DNA from 2 places in the Streptomyces sp. NBC_01267 genome. Region 1 is predicted to be linked to the other one. Evidence: riboswitches for the same ligand, from Rfam matches in the RefSeq annotation. Region 1 holds a riboswitch; the other holds the start of a gene.
What was found. A riboswitch is a leader RNA that binds a small molecule or an ion and turns the genes downstream of it on or off. The one in region 1 is predicted to bind S-adenosylmethionine.

Region 1 (4,408 bases):
CTCCGCGTTGAACCACTTGACGGTGCCCTGAGCCATGCCTAACTCCCCTATAACTGGCCCTTGCAGAGGCCCGCACTCCGCGGGACCCGGGTCAGACCTTGCGCCGGAGCGCGTCGACCGCGGCTGAATGTATCTGCCCAACTGCCCTCTGCAACAGGTCAATCGGACGAGAATTCTGTGCATGGCCGAACGCCCCATTGGGCGGATTTCCGGGGATCCTCGGGCAAGTCAGGCCAGGCAAAGGGCACTTACGACGCAAAGGGATCCAACACTTTGCCCACAGCTTGTCGCGTTCTCATATGCGCGCGGCACGGACGATCAAGGGGGCTGCCCCAACTCTACCCCGTTCAACCCTACGGAATTGCCCCCTCCGCTTCGTTCGCGGAGGGGGCAACAGGAAGACGGTGGGGGCTTGCTCAGCCGCCGGCGACGGCCGGGATGATCGAGATGCCCGCGCCGTCCGGCGTGGCCGTCTCCAGGCCCTGCTCGAAGCGGACGTCGTCGTCGTTCACGTACACGTTCACGAAGCGGCGCAGCTTGCCCTGGTCGTCCAGGACGCGGGCCGCGATGCCCGTGTGGTTCTTCTCCAGGTCGGCGATGACCTCGGAGAGGGTGCCGCCGTCGGCGGCGACCTCGGCCTGGCCGCCGGTGTACGTACGGAGGATGGTGGGGATGCGGACCTTGACGCTCATGCGGGTTGCCTTCCAGGAGTCGGGTGGCGGGGTGCGGGACGGACGGGACCGGCGGGACCGGCGGGAGGGGCGGGAGGGGCGGCCGGGGGCCGCAGACCTCAGCTCTTCGCCAGTCCGGCCTCGCGGAACGCGTCCAGGGTCGGACGGATCGTCGCGGTGGGGCCGGACGTCGGCGCGACCGCGTCCAGCGTCTTGAGGCCGTCGCCGGTGTTGAGCACGACGGTGCTGAGCGCCGGGTCGAGCAGCCCGGCTTCGAGCAGCTTCTTCGTCACCCCGACCGTCACCCCGCCCGCGGTCTCCGCGAAGATGCCCTCGGTCCGGGCCAGCAGCTTGATCGCGTCGACGATCTGCTCGTCGTCGACGTCCTCGACCGCGCCGCCGGTACGCCGGGCGATGTCCAGGACGTACGGCCCGTCCGCCGGGTTCCCGATGGCCAGGGACTTGGCGATGGTGTTCGGCTTCTGCGGCCGTACGACGTCCTGTCCGGCCTTGAACGCGGTGGAGACCGGCGAGCAGCCCTCCGCCTGCGCCCCGAAGATCCGGTACGGCTTGTCCTCGACCAGACCGAGCTTGATCAGCTCCTGGAGCCCCTTGTCGATCTTCGTGAGCTGCGATCCCGAGGCGATCGGGATGACGATCTGGTCCGGCAGCTGCCAGCCGAGCTGCTCGCAGATCTCGTACGCCAGGGTCTTGGAGCCCTCGCCGTAGTACGGGCGGAGGTTGACGTTGACGAAGCCCCAGCCCTCGCCGATCGGGTCACCGATCAGCTCGGAGCAGAAGCGGTTGACGTCGTCGTAGTTGCCCTCGATGCCGACCAGCTCACCGCCGTACACCGCGGCCATGACGACCTTGCCCTGCTCCAGGTCGTGCGGGATGAACACGCAGGAGCGGAAGCCGGCGCGGGCGGCGGCGGCGCCCACCGCACCGGCCAGGTTGCCGGTCGACGAGCAGGAGAGCGTGGTGAAGCCGAAGGCGCGGGCGGCCTCGACGGCGATGGCGACGACGCGGTCCTTGAAGGAGTGCGTCGGATTGCCCGAGTCGTCCTTGATGTGCAGGCCACCGGTGATGCCCAGCTCGCGGGCCAGGTTGTCGGCCTTGACGAGCTTGGTGAAGCCGGGGTTGAGGCTGGGGTGCGAGGCCACGTCGGCGGGGACGGGCAGCAGCGGGGCGTAGCGCCAGATGTTGTTCGGCCCGGCCTCGATGCGCTTCTTCAGCTCGTCGGGGGAGCCGCTCGGCAGGTCGTACGCCACTTCGAGCGGCCCGAAACAGGACGCGCAGGCGAACAGGGGGCCCAGCGGGAAACGCTCTCCGCACTCGCGGCAGGAAAGAGCGGCGGCGGGTCCGAGATCCACGGTGTCCGAAGCGGTCCCGGCGTTCTCGGAGGTGGTGCTTGCGACAGTCGGCACAGTCATGCTGGCGAGGTCCTCTCCTCATCTTCCTCGCGACGTACTTCGCCGCAAGACGGAATTGGCACCTTCCCCACCATGACCTCGCGGTCGGCAGGAGGGTTGCCGGGACTTCAACGGGCCGTTCCCTCAGTCCCTCTGGATGAGCGCTTATGACTCCGGGCCACGAGGCCCGGGTGTTTGTCAGCGAGCTGACCCCCGGCATGCGACGGTCATTCGCGTTGTTCAAGACTGTAACCGAAGGCAAGGACGGTTGAGATAGTCGTCCGAACCGCGAGATGGCTCACAGTCAAGGAGACGCGCCGTGCTGGATGAGGTGGACCGCTGGCTGACCAGGCGTTCCTGGTCGGCGGCCGATCGCCCGCTGGACCGGCTGACCGCCGCCAAACGGGGCGTCGGAGTGAGTGTCGTGCTCCCCGCGCTCAACGAGGAGGCGACGGTCGGCGCGATCGTCAGGACCATCCGGCGCGAGCTGATGGAGGCCGTGCCGCTGGTCGACGAGCTGGTCGTCATCGACTCCGGTTCCACCGACCGCACGGCCGAGGAGGCCGCCGCGGCGGGCGCACGGGTGGTGCACCGGGACGAGATCCTGCCGCGCATTCCGGCCGTCCCCGGCAAGGGCGAGGTGCTGTGGCGCTCACTGCTGGTGACCGGCGGCGACATCGTCTGCTTCGTCGACGCCGACCTCAGGGACTTCTCGGCGGACTTCGTCTCGGGGATCGTCGGGCCGCTGCTGACCGACCCCGATGTGCAGTTCGTGAAGGCCATGTACGACCGGCCGCTCGGCGAGGAGCCGGGCCAGGGCGGGCGGGTGACCGAGCTGGTGGCCCGGCCGCTGCTCAACCTGCACTGGCCCCTGCTGGCCGGTTTCGTCCAGCCGCTCGGCGGTGAGTACGCGGTACGCCGCTCGCTCCTCGAACAGCTCCCCTTCCCCGTCGGTTACGGGGTCGAGCTGGGCCTGCTCGTCGACGCGCTGCACACGGTGGGGCTGGACGCCCTGGCCCAGGTCGACGTCGGCTCGCGCGTCCACCGCCACCAGGACGGGCTGGCGCTGGGGCGGATGGCCGCGGCGATCTACCGGACCGCGCAACTGCGGCTGTCGCGCGGGCACCTGGTGCGGCCCCGGCTCACCCAGTTCGAGCGGGGTCCGGGCGGCTTCACGCCCCGTACCTACACGGTGGACACGGAGGAACGGCCGCCGATGCGCGACATCGAGGAGTACGCGGCCCGGCGGGCGGCGTAGGGCCTCTCGTCTGGATCACGCCGGGCTCACGGGGTGTGGCACGCACGCTTCGCCCGCCCGAGGTTTGCCCGCTTCCGGCGCGGGCTAGGTTCGCGTCATGGCCTCTCCGCATGCCGCCCGTGTACATGCCGCCCGCGTCCTCGTCGCCTCCAACCGGGGGCCCGTCTCGTACACCCTCCGTGACGACGGCGAGCTGGAGGCCGCACGCGGTGGCGGCGGGCTCGTCTCCGGGCTCTCCGCGATCGAGGGCGACACCGACTCCCTCTGGGTGTGTGCCGCGCTCGGTGACGGTGACCGTGCGGCAGTCCGGCGCGGGTTCGGCGAGGACGGTGTGCGGATGCTCGACATCGACGCCGAGGTGCACGCCGCCGCGTACAACGGCATCGCCAACTCCGTGCTGTGGTTCGTCCACCACATGCTCTACCAGACGCCGCTGGAGCCCGTGTTCGACGTGGCGTTCCGGCGCCAGTGGGACGCGTACCGCACGTACAACCGCGCCTTCGCCGACGCGCTGGCCGCCGAGGCCGCCGACGGGGCCGCCGTGCTGGTGCAGGACTACCACCTGGCCCTGGTGCCCGGCATGCTGCGCGAGCTCCGGCCCGACCTGCGGATCTCGCACTTCTCGCACACCCCGTGGGCGCCGGTCGAGTACTTCCGGCTGCTGCCCGACGACATCGGTGCGGAGCTGCTGCACGGCATCCTGGGCGCCGACCGGGCGGGATTCCTGACCCGGCGCTGGGCCGACGCCTTCGTCGCCTGCTGCACGGCGGTCGTGGGCGGCACCGGGGACACCGCGGTCTCGGTGCACGGCCTCGGCGCCGACGCCGACTTCCTGCGGGAGCGGTCCCACCGGCCGGACGTGGACGAACGGATGACGGCGCTGCGCGAGCGGATCGGCGGCGGTGGTGGTGAGAGTGCGGGGGACCGGAAGACGATCGTCCGGGTGGACCGCACCGAGCTGTCGAAGAACATCGTGCGCGGGCTGCTCGCCTTCCGGGAACTGCTCGACGCCCGGCCCGAGTGGCGCGGCCGGGTGGTGCACATGGCGTTCGCGTACCCGTCCCGGC
Region 2 (4,408 bases), 1.6 Mb from region 1:
CGGATCGGAATGTTCGTCGGACCGGTCATCGCGTTCATCGTCACCAAGCGGTTCTGCCTCGGCCTCCAGCGTCGCGACAAGGAGAAGGTGCTGCACGGACGCGAGTCCGGCATCATCAAGCGCCTGCCGCACGGTGAGTTCGTCGAGGTGCACGAGCCGCTCGCCCCGGAGGCGCTGCACACGCTCACCGCGCACGAGCAGTACCAGCCGCTCGAAATCGGCCCCGAGGTCGACGAGAACGGTGTCGCGCGCAAGATCTCGCGTCTGACCAAGCTGCGCGCCAAGCTGAACAAGGGCTACTACGGCGAGCACAGCCAGATCGAGAAGCCCACCGCCGACGAGTACAAGGAGATCACCAGCGGCCACGGCCATCACTGATCACCTGACCGACTGAACACAGTCGCCACAGCAGGAGCCCCGTCCAGCGCATGGACGGGGCTCTTCGCGGTCTCCGGGGCTGGATAAGGTAGCGGTATCCCTATTCGGCTGTGGACCCAGGAGCGGACCATGAACGTTGTGACCCCGGCAGGCGGCGACAGCGTGGCGGCATTCTCCTGGCCGGGCGTACTGGACTCATTGCTGGGCGGCACCGACCAGAGCGCGGACGCCACCGCCTGGGCGATGGACCGCATCATGAGCGGCGAGGCGACCGACGCGCAGATCGCCGGTTTCGCCGTGGCGCTGCGGGCCAAGGGCGAGACGGTCGCGGAGATCAGCGGTCTCGTCCGGGCGATGTACGAGCACGCCAGGCTGATCGAGGTACCCGGCCCGAGCGTGGACATCGTCGGGACCGGCGGCGACAGCGCGAGGACGGTGAACATCTCGACCATGTCGTCCATCGTGGTGGCGGGCACCGGCGCGAAGGTCGTCAAGCACGGCAACCGCGCGGCGTCGTCGGCGAGCGGGTCCTCCGACGTGCTGGAGAAGCTCGGGGTCAACCTCCAGCTGACGCCGGAGCGGGTCGTCGAGGTCGCGGAGGAGGCGGGCATCACCTTCTGCTTCGCGGTGAAGTTCCACCCGGCGCTGCGGTACGTGGCAGCCGCGCGGAAGGAGCTGGGCATCCGGACCACCTTCAACTTCCTCGGCCCGCTCACCAATCCGGCGAAGGTACGGGCGCAGGCGACCGGCGTCGCCGATGCCCGGATGGCGCCGATCATCGCGGGCGTGCTGGCCGAGCGGGGCTCCTCCGCGCTGGTGTTCCGGGGCGACGACGGGCTCGACGAACTGACCACCACCGCCACGTCGAAGGTGTGGACGGTGGCGGACGGCACCGTCCACGAGGAGCCCTTCGACCCGCGCGACGTGGGCATCGGCCTGGTCCCGGTGGAGGCGTTGCGCGGCGGGGACCCCTCGTACAACGCCGATGTCGCCCGGCGGCTGCTCGCGGGTGAGGGCGGTCCGGTACGGGACGCTGTTCTGCTCAACTCGGCGGCGGCGCTGGTCGCGCTGCATCCGGGCGGGGGATCGCTCGACGAGCGGATCGCCGCGGGGATCGCCCGCGCCGCCGAGTCGATCGACTCGGGAGCGGCCGGCCGGGCCCTGGAACGCTGGGTCACGGCCAGCAACGCCTGACTCCCGCTGTCCGCCACAACTCCCCGCGGGACAGCGGGTAGTTGTGGCGGTACGGCGCCCGTTCCGTTCGGGCGACGCGGGGTGCGGTTCACGCCGTTCGGTCTCAAGCCGTGGACTGCGCCTTGCGCGTCACCGTGCGTATGGCAAGATTCTCTTCAGGTCATGAGTGACAGCGACTACGGCCCCAGCCCGCTGTCCGGCAACCCTCCGTCCGTGGCGGGGTGCCCTGGGTGAAGACCAGGCCGCAGGCAGCGAAGTCTGCGGCAAGCGCGGATCCCTCGACAGGGATCCTGGTCGTCGAGGGAGTTCTTCCGTGGTTCAGCGAATGCGATAGGGCAGTAGCCCTCTTTCCGCACACCCTTTTCTGCACTGTTGCGTGTGGCACGCGCAGTGAATTCGCCTGCCCTTTTCCGGGAGTTCGTCATGTCTGTCCCCACCGCTGCCGCCGACTCTGCCATTTGTGCCCCTCTGCCCGTTCTGGGCGGAGATGTTCTTGTGCCGCTCGTGACCGGTGGCGAGGTGGCCTACGCCGCGCTCGACTACGCGGCGAGCGCCCCGGCCCTGCAGCGCGTCTGGGACGACGTCGCCGCGTACGCCCCGTACTACGGCAGCGTGCACCGCGGTGCCGGCTACCTCTCGCAGCTCTCCACCGACCTCTTCGAGAACAGCCGGGCCACCGTCGCCGAGTTCCTCGGCTGCCGCGAGGGCGACCAGGTCGTCTTCACCCGGTCGACCACCGACTCGCTCAATCTGCTGGCCGCGGTGGTCCCCGCCGACTGCGAGGTCTTCGTCTTCGAGACCGAGCACCACGCCTCACTGCTGCCGTGGCGCGACGCCGCGGTGACCTACCTCGACGCCCCCCGCACCCCGCAGCAGGCCGTCGCCACACTGGAGCGCGCGCTGGCCGCCCGTACCGCGGTGTCGCCCGGGGGTCAGGGCCCCGCGCTGGTCTGCGTGACCGGCGCGTCGAACGTCACGGGCGAGCTGTGGCCGGTCAGGGAACTGGCCGCCGCCGCCCATGCGCACGGTGCGCGGATCGTGCTGGACGCCGCGCAGCTCGCGCCGCACCACCCCGTGGACATCGCCGAGCTGGACGTCGACTGGGTCGCCTTCTCCGGGCACAAGCTGTACGCGCCGTTCGGCTCCGGGGTCCTCGCCGGCCGCTCCGACTGGCTTCAGGACGCCGAGCCGTACCTCGCCGGTGGCGGTGCCTCGCGCAGGGTCGCCCGGCGCGGTGACGGCGGGGTGGACGTCGAGTGGCACACCACCGCGGCCCGCCACGAGGCAGGCTCGCCGAACGTCATCGGTGTCTACTCCATCGCCTCCGCCTGCAAGGCGCTCACCGAGGCGGGCTTCGACTCGCTGGTGGCACGTGAGCAGTCGCTGGTCTCCAGGGTCCGCGCGGGGCTCGCCGAGGTGCCGGCGGTGAAGGTGCTCTCGCTCTTCGGCGACGAGGCGCCGCGCGTCGGGGTCATCTCGTTCGTGGTGGAGGGCTGGAACAGCTCGCACTTCGCGGCGGCGCTGTCGGCCGAGTACGGCATCGGGGTGCGCGACGGTCTCTTCTGCGCCCACCCGCTCGTACGGACCCTGCTCGGCAGCGACCCGCAGGACCAGGGCGAGTGCGGTGCGCCGGAGAGCGAGCCGGGCGAAACCTCCCTCAACGCCGTCCGGGTGAGCTTCGGCGCGGGCACGCCCGACGAGCACGTGGAGCGGTTCGTGACGGCGGTCAAGGAACTGGTCCGGGACGGCGCCCGCTGGAACTACCGCACCGAGGACGGCCGCTGCGTGCCGGCCGTCTGACACACCGTCCGGCACATCGCGAAGCCCTGGAGCCCGTCCGGCCGGACGGGCTCCAGGGCTTCGTTTCCGGGCCGGGCCGGACCCCCGCGGGCCCGGTCCGGGCGGGAGGTCCTACGCGTCCAGGCCGATGGCGAAGGCCGCTTCCAGGTCGTGCTGCGAGTACGTACGAAATGCCACATGCGTGTCCGTGGCCTCGACACCGGGGATCTTGCTGATCCGGCCGGGGATGATGTCCGCGAGATCGTCGTGCCGGGCCACCCGCACCAGCGCGATCAGATCGTACGTACCGGTGACGGAGTAGACCTCGCTGACGCTCTCCAGGGCGGCGAGCGATTCGGCGATCTCGGGGATCCGGTCCACGCTGGTCTTGATGAGCACGATCGCGGTGATCACGGCTTGCTTTCTCCCTCGGTGGCCGTCGCTGGGAGTTTCACTCTAGTCGTACGCCAGTACCGCGCCGCGGCGTAGGCGAAGCCCAGCGAGAACCCGGCGAGGTGTGCCGTGTAGGCGACACCGGGGCCGGTGCCGGTCTGCTGCCGGGCCGCCAGCCACTGGAGCACGAACCAGAAGACCAGCACGATCCAGGCGGGGAAGCGCAGCGGCAGGAACAGCAGGAACGGGAAGATGCTGGTGACCCGGGCCTTCGGGAAGAGACTCAGGAACGCCCCGAGCACCGCCGAGATCGCACCCGATGCGCCCACCAGGGTCTGGTCGGACCCGGAGTGGGTGAGCGCGTAGGCCGACAGGGCGAGGTAGCCGCTCACGAGGTAGAAGACGGCGAAGTGCAGCCGCCCCATGCGTTCCTCGGCCATCGCCCCGAAGACGTAGAGGAACAGCATGTTCCCGAGCAGGTGCAGCCAGTTCGCGTGGACGAACAGCGCGGTGAACGGTGTGAGCAGCGCTCCCGGTGTGCCGCTCATCAGTTCGGTGGGGACGACGCCCCAGCGTTCGAAGTAGGCGCTCTGGGCGGCGAGCAGGTTGTCGCCGGTGCCGTACGTCGGGTCGAACCCGGAGACGGGGCTGATGAGGAAGACGA

Region 2: linked by a shared signal. The riboswitch ahead of OG709_RS08730 (aminotransferase class V-fold PLP-dependent enzyme) and the one ahead of thrC (threonine synthase) in region 1 are both predicted to bind S-adenosylmethionine.

The regions. Positions count from the first base shown of each region.
Region 1 covers NZ_CP108455.1:3,473,490-3,477,897, forward strand. Annotated here, with positions in the region: gene OG709_RS15915 (cold-shock protein) at 1-36, opposite strand, end outside; gene OG709_RS15920 (MoaD/ThiS family protein) at 417-692, opposite strand; gene thrC (threonine synthase) at 791-2,104, opposite strand; SAM riboswitch class I at 2,120-2,247, opposite strand; gene OG709_RS15930 (glucosyl-3-phosphoglycerate synthase) at 2,403-3,341, shown strand; gene OG709_RS15935 (alpha,alpha-trehalose-phosphate synthase (UDP-forming)) at 3,439-4,408, shown strand, end outside.
Region 2 covers NZ_CP108455.1:1,891,322-1,895,729, reverse strand. Annotated here, with positions in the region: gene qcrB (cytochrome bc1 complex cytochrome b subunit) at 1-378, shown strand, start outside; gene trpD (anthranilate phosphoribosyltransferase) at 508-1,572, shown strand; SAM riboswitch class IV at 1,731-1,848, shown strand; gene OG709_RS08730 (aminotransferase class V-fold PLP-dependent enzyme) at 1,996-3,372, shown strand; gene OG709_RS08725 (Lrp/AsnC family transcriptional regulator) at 3,484-3,765, opposite strand; gene OG709_RS08720 (rhomboid family intramembrane serine protease) at 3,762-4,408, opposite strand, start outside.